2 regions of the Lysinibacillus sp. NPDC092081 genome follow, and region 2 is predicted to be linked to the other one. Evidence: riboswitches for the same ligand, from Rfam matches in the RefSeq annotation. Region 2 holds a riboswitch; the other holds the start of a gene.
What was found. A riboswitch is a leader RNA that binds a small molecule or an ion and turns the genes downstream of it on or off. The one in region 2 is predicted to bind FMN.

Region 1: linked by a shared signal. The riboswitch ahead of ribE (riboflavin synthase) and the one ahead of ACIQLB_RS02655 (ECF transporter S component) in region 2 are both predicted to bind FMN.

Annotation. Positions count from the first base shown of each region.
Region 1 covers NZ_JBIVRU010000001.1:173,378-180,354, forward strand. Annotated here, with positions in the region: gene ACIQLB_RS00885 (C45 family autoproteolytic acyltransferase/hydrolase) at 166-1,200, opposite strand; gene ACIQLB_RS00890 (spore germination protein) at 1,333-2,778, opposite strand; gene ribH (6,7-dimethyl-8-ribityllumazine synthase) at 3,007-3,474, opposite strand; partial or broken gene ribB (3,4-dihydroxy-2-butanone-4-phosphate synthase) at 3,532-4,119, opposite strand; gene ribE (riboflavin synthase) at 4,313-4,951, opposite strand; FMN riboswitch at 5,095-5,220, opposite strand; FMN riboswitch at 5,424-5,549, opposite strand; gene ACIQLB_RS00910 (YibE/F family protein) at 6,079-6,977, shown strand, end outside.
Region 2 covers NZ_JBIVRU010000001.1:508,035-515,011, reverse strand. Annotated here, with positions in the region: gene ACIQLB_RS02675 (response regulator transcription factor) at 66-782, shown strand; gene ACIQLB_RS02670 (ATP-binding protein) at 775-2,550, shown strand; gene sigX (RNA polymerase sigma factor SigX) at 2,634-3,167, shown strand; gene ACIQLB_RS02660 (RNA polymerase subunit sigma) at 3,164-4,468, shown strand; FMN riboswitch at 4,784-4,981, shown strand; gene ACIQLB_RS02655 (ECF transporter S component) at 5,203-5,790, shown strand; gene ACIQLB_RS02650 (sodium-dependent transporter) at 5,944-6,977, shown strand, end outside.

The sequences.
Region 1 (6,977 bases), 330 kb from region 2:
TGACGTTGGAGAAGTCTGTCTGGAACTGATAAAATGCTAAAACAATTTTTATTTTTCGAGCGAAACATCGTTCTAGTCGCAACCATTAGTTTAATAATCCTTCTCTAGAAAGTAAACTAAAAAGGAGAAGAATTTTTATCATGCCCCCTCCTTATTCTATATTGCTTATTCCATTCCATCTTTGTAGTTTAAATCAATCCAACCTTTTAACCTTTTAGGAAGCGTAAGAGCTTCGTTCAAATAATCTTTAAAAGAAATTGTTATCGGTTCTGCATCCTCTCCTATTCCAACGATAACTTCTAGAAGCTTTGGCGAATAAACTATGGTATGCAATGTGCCAAAGTACTCTTCATAGTGTTTGAAAAATAACGGAGAATTTCCATTATTAAAATGTCGGTATGCAGCGATTGTAGTCAAATTCTTTTCTATTAAATTATTTATAAAATGTTTTCGATTGACGGACCCTTGAATGTTTTTCTTATTTTTCTCTTTCATACTCGTTGCTTGAAAATGATTCGTACAAATTAATGGATTTTCATATCTTAATTCCTGCTTTTGTGGGGAAGCTTCTACTACTAAAGATTGACCACTTTGATCTGTCATTGAGTAATTGTAACAATAGCCATGTGGGAGTTCTGTAATTAATTTAAGTGCTTCTTCAATATTTTTACATTGTTCTAATAATATTCGGACAATCGTTGGAGCAATAAAGCCCTCACCATGGTACTCATTGTTGACAAAATGCAGACCGACAACTAACCCGCACTCATTCATCCCATCAAGTCTACCGATAATTTGTTGGCTAAATCCAACACTTGCATATCCATTCATTGGATTAGAAAATACAAGTCTTGCATCATACAATGTTGGACTAAAATCATAGTTTCTAATATAATTTCCATCTAGCACAAAAGATGTACAGCCCATTTCAGGAAAGGTAATATTATAGCCACTATATATATCAATGACAGAATCCAGCGTTTGAGCTAATCCAACGGCCAATCCTTCCATTTCTTGCAAAAGACTAGGGGAATGAAATTGTAGTAGTTGTTTTGCCATTTGGACATTTATAAAATTCAGAGATTCATTCTGTATTGGATGAGAAGTTGACAGTAGTTCTTTACTTTGCTGAAGCCCAATTTGATAGTAACTGCCTCTTACATTTATAACTTCTACGATTAATTCTTCATAAGATCTCATTACTTTTCTCTCCTTACCTACTGTAATTGGTTTTCTATTTTCATCGTAAAGCTTCAAGTAAATATAAGGTCAAGTGAAAAAAAGGCAAAAAAGATCAGGCCTTTAAAAGCCTGATCTCTACATGCTAAGTATTTATTTTTTCCTACTTGATGTCTTTGTATCATCCTGTGCATTTAAAAATTTCGGTCTCTTACGATAACCTGAAGGAGATAGGCGAACTAAAGATCTTTTAATGTCCTGCCAATCTAAATCTGCTCCCATACTTAAGTAAGGAACACCTAATACACGTAAATTTGCAGTATAAAGAAGGATGAAAAACACCGAAACAAAGAATCCAAATAACCCCAAAAAGGCAGATGCTAAAATGATGATTAACCTGAGAATACTCATTGCGGTTACAAAAGATTGATTGACGAGTGTAAAAGCCGCAATACTTGAAGTAGCTATAACTACAATCATGGCAGGGCTTGTAACACCTGATTTAATCGCTGCATCTCCAATAATTAATCCCCCGACAACACTTATTGACCCACTAATGACATTGGGTAGATGTATATTTGCTTCTCGAAATAATTCAAACATAAAAAGCATCATTAATATTTCAAGAATAGTTGGAAATGGGAGCCCCATTCTTGATTCAACAACAGTTGCCAATAGGATGAATGGCAATTGTTCTTGATGGTGGGTCGTTAGTGCAAGCCAAAAACCTGGTAAAAGTACACTAATTAAGATAGCTACTATTCGCAATATACGCTCCATAGAACTTACAATAATCGGATACTCATTATCCTCACCCGATTTAAAAAGTAACATTGAATTAGCAGGAGTAATGATGGCATACGATACACCATCAACTATGATGATAATTCGTCCTCTACCTAAAGCTTGTACAGCATAATCAGGGCGTCCAGTATAATCATGCCTAGGTAGAATTTTTGCACTCTGCCCAATTCTTTCCATCAATAAATCCCCACTAAATATAATATCCGTATCGATTCGTTGCAGCTGTAATTTAATTTCCTCAAGCATCTTTTGATTTACGACATCTTCAAAATAAAGTACAGCTACGGTTGTTTTGGATCGTTTACCAAGTTCATAGGTCTCAACACTTAATGAATTAGTAGGTAATCGTTTTCGCATTAAAGCAATATTGATAAAGACATCCTCAATAAAATCATCTCTCGGACCTCTTACAACTAATTCAAGAGTTGTTTCTTTAGGCTCCCGATTTGGTTTTTTAGCGATATAACTTGAATACAGCAAATTCATATCTTCAAAATAGAGTAAAACATGTCCTTTATAAACTCTTGTGATGGCATCATCTTTACTTGATATTTTCTGAAGATGGGGAACGCGTAAATTGTTTTGTATATGTTCTTCTAACATTTCCTCCGAGGTTGCAGTAAATAATGATTGAACTCGTTGCACAATAACGGTCTGCAGTAACCTCTCACTAATCATCGCATCACATTTTATCAAATGTACTTTATGTTGCTGAAAGAAATACTCTTGGAATATCACATCAGCAGAGCGTTGAAATAGTGACTTCAAAGATTTCAAATTTAACTCTTGTTCCATTGATGATATATTCCTCATCTCCTACTGAGCCAGCTCCAAATTAGTACATTTATGAGTAACAACATAGATACACTTACGGATATTTTCCCCATACTTTTAAAAAATATTCAAGAATACTTGATGTATCAATTATGCCTCGGCATAATTGCGTCCGGAATCGGAAAGGAGTTAAAATGCTTTCTCAGAATAAATCACCTATGAAATTTTCATACTATTATTAAGAACGATTTATCCAATCATCTTCTTTAAATTTGCCATTTCAATAGCAGACATTGCCGCGTCATAACCTTTATTTCCTGATTTAGTTCCTGCACGTTCAATCGCTTGTTCAATATTTTCAGTAGTAACAATGCCAAAAATAACAGGTACATTTGTAGTTAATGACACATTGGCAATTCCTTTTGCTGATTCATTACATACATAATCATAATGTGTTGTTGAGCCACGGATTACTGTACCTAATCCAATAATGGCATCATATTTCTTTGTTTCAGCTAACTGTTTTGCGATGAATGGCACTTCAAATGCACCAGGAACCCATGCTACATCAATCGAATCCTCATCCACACCATGACGCTTTAAACCATCTAATGCACCGTTTAATAATTTGCTTGTAATAAATTCGTTGAAACGACCCACTACTACTGCTATTTTTAAATCCGTACCAATTAATTGTGCTTCAAATGTTTTACCCATTGTTCTTTTCTCCTTTTATATAGTCATTTTATTTTCTTTCATTATTTGTTGCTGAAGATATGTTGCCAATGCTTCAATTGAAATCATTTTTAAATGATGTTGTGTTGCATATTTAACAAGGTCATTAAAGCGTAGCATTTCGCCATTGTCCCCCATAATTTCACAAATAATGCCCGCAGGAATACTATGACACAGCTTGGCCAAATCAATTGTAGCTTCTGTATGTCCTCTACGCTCTAATACACCATTTTCCTTTGCAATTAACGGGAATACATGGCCCGGTCTACGAAAATCCGCAGCTTTTGCTTGTGGCTCTAGCATTTTTTGTATAGTCATTGCCCGTTCAAAGGCGCTAATTCCAGTTGTTGTGTCTACATGATCTATACTAACGGTAAATGCCGTTTGATGATTATCTGTATTAATATTAACCATAGGCTTTAATGCTAATTTTTGTGCAAGCTGCTGTGAAATCGGTGTACAAATAAGACCTCTCCCATAGGTCGCCATAAAGTTAATCGTTTCAGGTGTCATAAATTCCGCAAGTGCTAGTAAGTCCCCTTCATTTTCTCGGTCCTCGTCATCTACTACAATAATCATCCTACCTTGTTTTAAATCCTCTATTGCTTCTTCAATTGAATGTAGCAATATCGCCACCTCCTGTTCTTAAAGTGTTATTAGATCAATTATGCCTCGGCATAATTGCGTCCGGAATCGGCTTTGTGCTTAGGCCTGCGTGAGGGCCGACACGATGTCGGTTATTTCGGTAGTGCCACAGGACGTGGCGTTCTTAGACTGAGTTCCTCTATTTCAGCAGATGTTTGGACTTCGCTGAAAGAAGCTAAAATCCGTTTTGTGCTAAGAAGTCTCTTGAAATGGTCGACGGTTCCTGTCCACGCTTAAGTTGATGCAAAATGTATTTTCCAACTAAATCAGTTTCTACATTGACGAGATCACCAATTTTCTTCTTACCTAAAATGGTTTCCTTGTAAGTGTGGGGTATCAGGGATACTGTGACACTGTTTTTTCCGACATGAAAAAGTGTTAAGCTAGTTCCGTCAATTGTGATGGAGCCCTTTGGAATACAGTAGCTCGTTAACTCCGTTGATAGTTCAATATCAATATAGACAGCATTTGCTAATGGCCGCTTGCGCAATATTTTCCCTACTCCGTCTACATGTCCGGATACAAAATGACCACCGAAACGCCCATTAGCTGACATAGCGCGCTCTAAATTTACCGGATCTCCAACTGCGAGCTGCTGTAAATTTGTTGCGCTCACTGTTTCAGGCATTACATCCATCGTTAGCTCTTGTTCATTAAAATGTATCACTGTTAAACAAACACCATTGACCGCTATACTGTCCCCGAGCTTTACATCCTCTACCATTTTCTTTGAAATAACGGTGATTTTCATACTTTGTCGATTGCTTTGCATGTTTTTTACGGTGCCAACATCCTCAACAATTCCTGTAAACATTTTTTCACCTACTTTCATTCATTTAATAATTTCCGTTCAAACAAAAAACCCCTTAGATTAAAGGGGTTTGGGAGTTCATATACATAAGACGCGTCAGCAAATAAACCTCATGGATATAAATTTTTTCCATAGGCTGTCATCTCATCGTTCTTCTCCCATCCAGACTGTCACTGTCGGTTTTGGATTTGCACCAAATCAGCTTGCGCTCACGGACTTTGAATTACTTCATCACCGCCGATTGGGAATTTCACCCGACCCCGAAGAACTACTGCTATTCAATTTTTCAGCTAAATAAATCCATTTCGCCTTGGCGTAATTGCGTCCGGAGGCTTTATTTTCATTCAGTAGGTGTTTGGACACTTACTGAATGAAAATAAAAAACTACTTCCCAACTAAACGATGGGAAGTAGTTAACATAAAAGCATAGTCAAATAAACCTTATAAACTCAAACGAATTTAAAAAGCTCACACTTTTACCCTTCTCCCATCCAGACTATAACTGTCGGTTTTGGATTTGCACCAAATCAGCTTACGCTCACGGACTTTGAATTTCTTCATCACCGCCGATTGGGAATTTCACCCGACCCCGAAGGATATTTTATTTAGCTATTTCTTACGATAACACTATTTTATTTTATTATCCAGATAATTCTTTATAAAAAATTTTTTCTCTAATTCATTTCCCATTCGAAGTTAGTGCTGTCGTTACGTTTGCACTTTCGCTACATAAATGAAGATTAAAACAGCGACCACCTTTGGTCATTATAGATCCTAATCAACACGGCTGAGAACATAATATTTCTCTAAAACGATTTTTAATTAATAAGATTTCACAATGAATAACAGTAATTTAATTTTGCAATAACTAACTTAGTACGCTAAAAGTCATGTTAGCCTCGATTATATAATTAAGGAACCTCTATTCAATTAGCACGTTACTTTATAATGGCACTTTTTTAATCTGCTTGACATTAAAAAATCATAGTGATATTGTGAGTCATTGTTCGTGTTAACTCTAGCAATGAACGCAACGACTATGATTAGATTCCCTTCTCACATTGGAGGTTTTTTTATTGCAAAACATCTTGAAGAAAAAGTCTTATAACAAAGTTATTTTTTATACCTTTATGGCAATTTGCTTTATCGCTTCTGTTATTTTCGTTTATCACAATGAAGCATTTTATGATCGTCCAATTGCTGAAGTTATAAAAACGGAATTAAAAGAATCAAACCCTGTAACGGATATGTATGAAAATGATGATCATTTATATACTCAGCTTATTACAGCTATATTAAAAAATGGTGAAGAAAAAGGTAAGCTTATTCATTTTACAAATGAGTATTCAACATCTGGAGCCTTCGATCAAGAATATCATGTAGGGAATAAATTATTTGTTTCCATTAAAGCGAATACGGACAAAAACGGAGATTTAACTGGGACAATTTTAGACGTAAAACGTGATCAGTTCGTCTTGATAGTAGCGTGGATTTTTATTTTTGCTTTGCTGATTGTTGGTAAAAGACAAGGATTATTTTCAATCATCAGTTTAATTGTAAATTCTCTTGTATTATCCTTCGCCTTGGATTTATATGTGAATTCAAATATAAATTTGATATTTATAAGTGGGATATGTGTTCTTTTATTTACGATCATTTCTTTATTGCTCATTAACGGCTTGAATGAAAAAACTTATGCCGGGATTGTTGCAACACTTATCGGAACATTTATTTCTTTATTGATTAGCGCTTTAGTTCTGTGGATCACAAACGAGAATGGAATTCGATATGAAGAAATGCAATTTTTAACACGACCTTATCGAGTGATTTTTATGGCTGGGTTATTTATTGGAGCACTAGGGGCTGTTATGGATGTCTCCATCACAATGGCTTCTTCTATGTTCGCTTTATTTGAGCAAAATCAAAATATTTCTGACAAAGCACTGAGAACCTCAGGGATGGATATTGGGAAAGACATTATGGGAACGATTACAAGTATTTTGTTTTTTGTTTATATTTGTGGCTCAAT
Region 2 (6,977 bases):
TTCAATATGTGCTATACCATGTACAATGGTAGGTAGAGAAAGATTAGAAGAGAGGGATCGTGAAAGTGTCAGAAAATATTTCAGTATTAGTTGTAGATGACGAGGATCGTATTCGACGCTTATTAAAAATGTATTTGGAGCGAGAAGGGTACCTTGTTGACGAAGCAGAAAATGGTGAACAAGCGATCGAAAAATCTTTAGAAAAAGAGTATCACTGTATTTTATTAGATATTATGATGCCTGAAAAAGACGGGCTTGAAGTTTGTGCGGAAATCCGTGAACGAGCAGCAACACCGATTATTTTATTAACTGCAAAAGGCGAGGAAGCGAATCGCGTACAAGGCTTTGAGCTTGGAGCAGATGATTATATTGTAAAACCATTTAGTCCTCGTGAGGTTGTGTTACGTGTGAAGGCTATATTACGCCGTTCACAAGCATTCTCACCTTCGACAAATGCTTCTTCTTCAAAAGATTTAGTTGTGTTCCAACATCTAATGATCGATCATGATGCGCACCGTGTAACAGCAGAGGGTATTGAAGTTAATTTAACGCCTAAAGAGTATGAATTGCTTTATTTCCTAGCTAAATCACCAGACAAAGTATTTGACCGTGAACAATTACTAAAAGAAGTTTGGCATTATGATTTCTTTGGCGACTTACGTACAGTTGACACACATGTAAAACGTTTACGCGAAAAGCTCAACCGTGTCTCTGAAAACGCTGCAAAAATGATTGTTACTGTATGGGGCGTTGGCTACAAATTTGAGGTTGTCAATGAATAGAATATGGAACAGTGTTGTCGGGAAGCTATGGGTAACCATATTGCTTCTCGTTTCATTTGTATTATTTGTTTTCACGATTTTAATGCTTGAGTTTCTTCAGAATTACCATATGCAACAGGCAGAAAGCTCCTTGCGCCAAACTGCAGCAACAGTTGCGAGTATAGTAGATGATAAAGAAACAGCAGAGTCGACTTCGGAATTATTAAAAGATATTTTACCTGAAAGTACAAATGCGCTTATTGCTATTAACCATGACAGAGTTTCTTTTGCTATGCAGGAAGGTGTAAATAAAAAAGAAATTCAGGATATGATTTTAGCTAATAAATCGTTCCAAGAAGTTTTTCAATCAGATAAACCGATTATTAAGGAAATGATGATGCCGTCTTCCACAGACGAAGAAAAAATGGAATCGTATGTTGTGCTAGGTTTCCCACTAAATGTGGAAAATGCAGTGCACGGGGCTGTCTTTATTTATCAAAGTCCAGATGCGCTGCATAAAACATCGAAAGAGACAACGAAAATTGTCTTTTTATCTGCGTTCATTGCCTTTGTGCTGACGACATTTTTTGCGTTTTTCCTTTCATCACGTATTACATCACCATTACGTAAAATGCGAGAGTTGGCGTTTGAAATTTCTAAAGGGAATTTTGAAGCGAAGATGCCGACTACACAAAATGATGAAATTGGCCAGCTTGCAGTTGCCTTTAATCAAATGGGACGTCAATTGAAACACAATCTAGAAGTGATCAATCAAGAAAATGAACAGCTTTCAAATATTTTGACATCGATGACCGACGCAGTTATTACGTTTAATCGTGACCGTACAATATTATTAAGTAATCCGCCAGCTGACCGTTTAATGCAAAAATGGTTTGTCAATAAAGGCTCACAAAGTGCGAAGCCAATTCCGCCAGAGCTTTATCATATGCTCGATCATGTACTGATGTTTGAGGATAAGCTTGAAGAAGAAATTGAGATGGATGGAAATTACTATACGTTTACAATTAGCCCTCTTTATAGTGAGGAATCGATACGTGGAGCGGTTGCGGTTATTCGTGATATGACGGAGCAGCATCGCTTAGAGAAACTGCGTTCAGACTTTATTGCTAATGTGTCTCATGAGCTACGGACGCCAATCTCGATGCTTCAAGGTTATTCAGAGGCCCTAATGGATGATGACTTTATTCAGGATCAAGAAGAACGAAATGAGATTACAAAAATTATTTATGATGAATCGAAACGTATGGGGCGCCTCGTAACAGATTTATTAGACCTTGCACGTATGGAATCGGGGCATATGACACTCTACAAGGATGAACTCCCAATTAATTCAACATTTGAACGTATTACGCAAAAATTTGCACAGGTTGCAAAAGAGAAACATGTTCGTCTGATATTTGACAGTGAATTTAATGACGAAGCTACGATTAGGATAGATGAGGATCGGATTGAACAAGTACTAACGAATTTAGTTGATAATGCTCTCCGTCATACTGCTGAAGGTTCAGTAACAGTGAAGGTTGAGCAGGAGCCAACCTTTGCCAAGATTTCTGTTCAGGATACAGGGCATGGTATTCCGCAAGAGGACTTACCATATGTCTTTGAACGTTTCTATAAAGCAGATAAGGCCCGTACGCGTTCTAAGGGCGGAACTGGCCTAGGTTTAGCTATTGCTAGAAATATTGTCAAGGCACATTCAGGCAATATTATGGTAGATAGTGTGCTGAAAGAGGGGACTACCTTCACGTTTTATTTACCTTTTGATTAATCCAATTAATGAGTGGCATTAATTGGATGTAACTTCTGTGAACGTTTAGACGACAAATATAAATAGAACGGGGGTGGAGTGCTTTGAATGACTCCGTGTTCCATCGATTATACGATGCATATCATCAAGACGTGTTCCAGTTTCTTATTTATTTAGTAAAAAACCGTACACTTGCTGAGGATTTAGCGCATGAGGTTTATGTTCGCGTATTGCGCTCATATGATCAGTTCGCAGGAAATAGCAGTGAAAAGACATGGCTTTTTGCTATTGCTAAAAATGTCGCTATTGATCATTTTAGAAAGCAGGCTGTACGCCAAAAACATTCACTTGATTTTTTTGACTGGGAAACGGAACAGCTACATTCAACCACACCATCACCGGAAGGCGTGTTGCTGGCCAGTGATGAATTTATGCAGATGCAATCAGCACTTGAACACTGTACAGGTGACCAAAAAATGGTCATTATTATGCGTTATTTTCAAGATTTATCGATTGCAGAAACAGCGCAAATACTAGATTGGACAGAAGCGAAGGTAAAAACTACTCAGCATCGTGCCATTAAATTTTTAAGGCAACAGCTCAAACAGGTTAGAGAACAGGAGGCGAAACGGCAATGACACATAATCAATTTGATGATGACCAACTTGAACATGTATTAAATAATGCCCCTAAGCTTTCTGACCGCCGTTCGAAAGAAGAAATATTAAATCGATTATTGGCAGATGCTCGCTTGCAGGATAATGTCCATCTTCAAGAAGCTATACAACAACCAATAGATGATGAAATAACATCGCAAGAGCAACAACACAGTATGCATACGCAACAAGAAAGTACCGAGACAGCAACAACAAAAAAGAAAGTTCGTAAATGGCCAATCTTTATGAGTGTTGCAGCAATTTTCGCTTTAACAGTACTTACAGGCTCCATGTTCATGAATCATAATGATACAAAGATGAACCAGGCTAATGCTCCTGAACCTTCTCAATATTCAACATTGCAGGATAATCGTGCAGCAAAAAGCTCTGTCAACCAAGATAAAATTATGGAATCCAACATAGTAGCAGACCATGCACGGATCATGTCACTACGATCATCTGTTTATGAGGAAGATTTAACAGACGCAATAGTGTTCCGTATTGGTTTGGCAAATCGTGATAAGAAAAGTGTACCGATGACGTATATCATTCCAAATGAACGAGTTACTACTGATTTTGGGAAGAAAAAGCCCACAACACTACAAATGTATGAAAAGTATGCGCCACAAATTGATGAGAAAGCAAATGGTTTTACTAACTATCATCCATATAAAGGGGAAATAAAGGAGAAGGGCGATAAACTAGTCCATGTATTACCGAAGAAAAATGACTTTGATGTCGCTTCAGCAGATACAGACGAATATTTAGGGACAATACAAGATACATTCTCAGATTCCGAGTATAAAGATATTGAATTTGAAAATCCTGATGGTACAGTCCACGAGTTTCCCAAGGAAGAAGATTCAAGTAAACCCATGGCATTAACAAGCTCAAATCATTTTAATTATTATTTATATAAAGATGAAAATGGGGCTGAATATTTATCACCCGATTCCCGTAAAACTTTTTCCACTGTAACAGAAGCTCTTGCTGTTATGCGAAATAATAATGATGATGCATACTTTCCTGTCGTACCGGAAAATATCACATATACTGTGAAAGAGGTGGCAGAAGGTGTTATTGTTACATTTGATGAGCCACTTGATTTAACGACAATGGACGCGGTTCGTGCAACTCAATTGATAGAAGCTATGATGCTCACCGCTGCAAGCTTTGATAAACAAGTACGTCTAGACAATGTTGTACAGGAGAGCTGGGAAGGATTTGATTTAAAAAATTTCTTGCCAAAGCCTGTAGGAGCCAATAAACGATATATGCCATAAAAAGCATAACAACAAATAGACTTACGGAACTTAAATAATTTTTTTGGAGCATTCTCGCCGTTGTATGTGCGTGAATGCTCTTGGCATTTTATAACACCAAGAGCAAAGAAGTTAAGGGAACGATAAATTGCCTGATTGGTGAATATTAAAAAGCAATTGGGATGCGGAAAACCCATACTGATTACAGTTTCACTTTATAAGGAGATTAACCGAGTGTCTGTAAAACATACAAGTTTAATCGGAATTTTTCAAGCAAAGCTATTTACTTTTCTCTAATAATTCATTATAGTAAGGCTATGAAACAAAAAAATAATGATTCATCTTCGGGGCAGGGTGAAAATCCCGACCGGCGGTAATAGAGTTGTAAATCGCTAATGTTTCCTTTAAAACACATTAGCTCGAATGATTTATTAAAAGCTCTTCAGCCCGCGACCTGTGCAAATAATTTTTTGCATGGCTGACTTGGTGCGATTCCAAGGCCGACAGTTAAAGTCTGGATGGGAGAAGATGGAGGTACGATCGTCATTCATTGTTATGAATTTAGCTATGTACGAGCGTTTTTTCGATGTGGCTTCACACAGCGTATGCTCAAAAATAGTTAATTAATGGCGTTCTTTAATCATGCCTATTCTCCCTTATGCTCTTTTGCATAAGGGTTTTTTCATGATAATAATTGATTAGGTCGTAACCTTTCTTCTTGCGAGATTGAATCAGCAAAGAGGAGAGAGTTTTCTATGAAGAAAAATGTTAAACTTCAATCGTTTATAACGATTGGCATGCTGAGCAGTATTTCGTTTTTATTAATGCTTTTTAATTTCCCTATTCCGCCATTTCCGGCGTTTTTGGAAGTGGACTTCAGTGATTTGCCAGCATTACTAGCGGCGATCACTATGGGACCTGTAGCCGGTATTTTAGTAGAATTCTTTAAAAATGTGTTGGACTGGATTTTCTCAGGCACGCCAACGGGAGTACCAGTAGGACATATCGCGAACTTTGTAACAGGTATTTTATTTATTTTACCAGTTAGCTTTGTTTTTAATCGCGTCAAAACAGTTCAAGGACTTATCGGAGGTTTAGCTGTTGGAACAATCATAATGGCAGTGGGAATGAGCATTCTTAACTATGCAGTATTTTTACCTATGTACACTTACTTTTTAGGTATGGAGCCTGTTGTAGGTGATTCACTATATAAAATGATCGTAGCTGGTATTTTGCCATTTAACGTGGTGAAAGGTATTTTAATTACTATCATCATGGCATTACTATTCACAACAATGCGTAAATGGATTCATCAGCAGCGTTCTATGTATTTAACAAAATAATTGGAATGAAACCTCGAGCTGTTAAATGCTCGAGGTTTTTTTATGTAGGTTGGATAATATTGTGCAAAAGTAACATATAGAATTAATCTAGTCGGGTTTAGTATTTTAATGTAGAATAAGGAAGAGCTTAGAATGTTAGAGGAGTTTGAAGAGATGAGTGAAAAAAAGAGTCAGTGGTCTAGTAAACTAGGCTTTATTTTAGCATCGGCAGGAGCTGCGATCGGACTAGGGGCAATTTGGAAGCTTCCATATGTTACTGGACAAAGTGGTGGGGGAGCGTTCTTCCTTATTTTTGTTCTATTTACATTGTTGATTGGTTTACCGATGTTATTATCAGAATATATTTTAGGTCGTGGTACACAGTCCGAGGCTGTGACTGCCTATAAAAAAATTGCACCTACGAAAACAGGCTGGGCTTGGGTTGGTCGTATGGGTGTACTTGGTTGTTTTTTATTGTTAAGTTTTTATAGTGTTGTGGGAGGTTGGATTTTTATCTATAGTGGCCTTGGTGTGACTGGGGCTGTTATTGATTCTGCCAATGATCCTAGTGAACTATTTGGAAAGATTGTAGGAACACCTTGGATTACATTACTAGGTTTAGGATTGTTTACGCTAGTAAATGTGCTAGTCATTTCACTTGGTGTGCAAAATGGTATAGAGAAGGCTAATAAGTGGATGATGCCTTTATTGTTTATTATGTTTATTGTGCTTGTTGTGCGGGCTTTGACATTAGATGGAGCAATGGAAGGGGTTAAATTCTTCTTGTGGCCGGACTTTTCCAATATAACTGGAAAGGCTATATTAGAAGCGTTGGGGCAGTCCTTCTTTGGCTTAGCGGTAGGGTTTTCTTGTCTTGTGACGTACAGCTCCTATTTAAAGAAGGATGTGAGCTTACCGAATTCTGCAGGCTCCGTTGTTCTTCTCACTGTGCTTGTATCTTTCTTAGCGGGATTGGCGATTTTCCCTGTTGTATTTGCTTTTAATTTAGAACCAGCATCTGGACCAGGCTTACTATTTATGGTTCTGCCAACAGCATTTAGCCAAATGCCCTTTGGTGAAATATTCTTAGCGATGTTTTTAATATTATTTTTATTTGCAACGTTAACCTCTTCTTTCAGTTTATATGAAATTATCGTAGCGGCATTTATGGAGAAAGGGCGTATGTCTCGTCCTGCATTGACAATGCT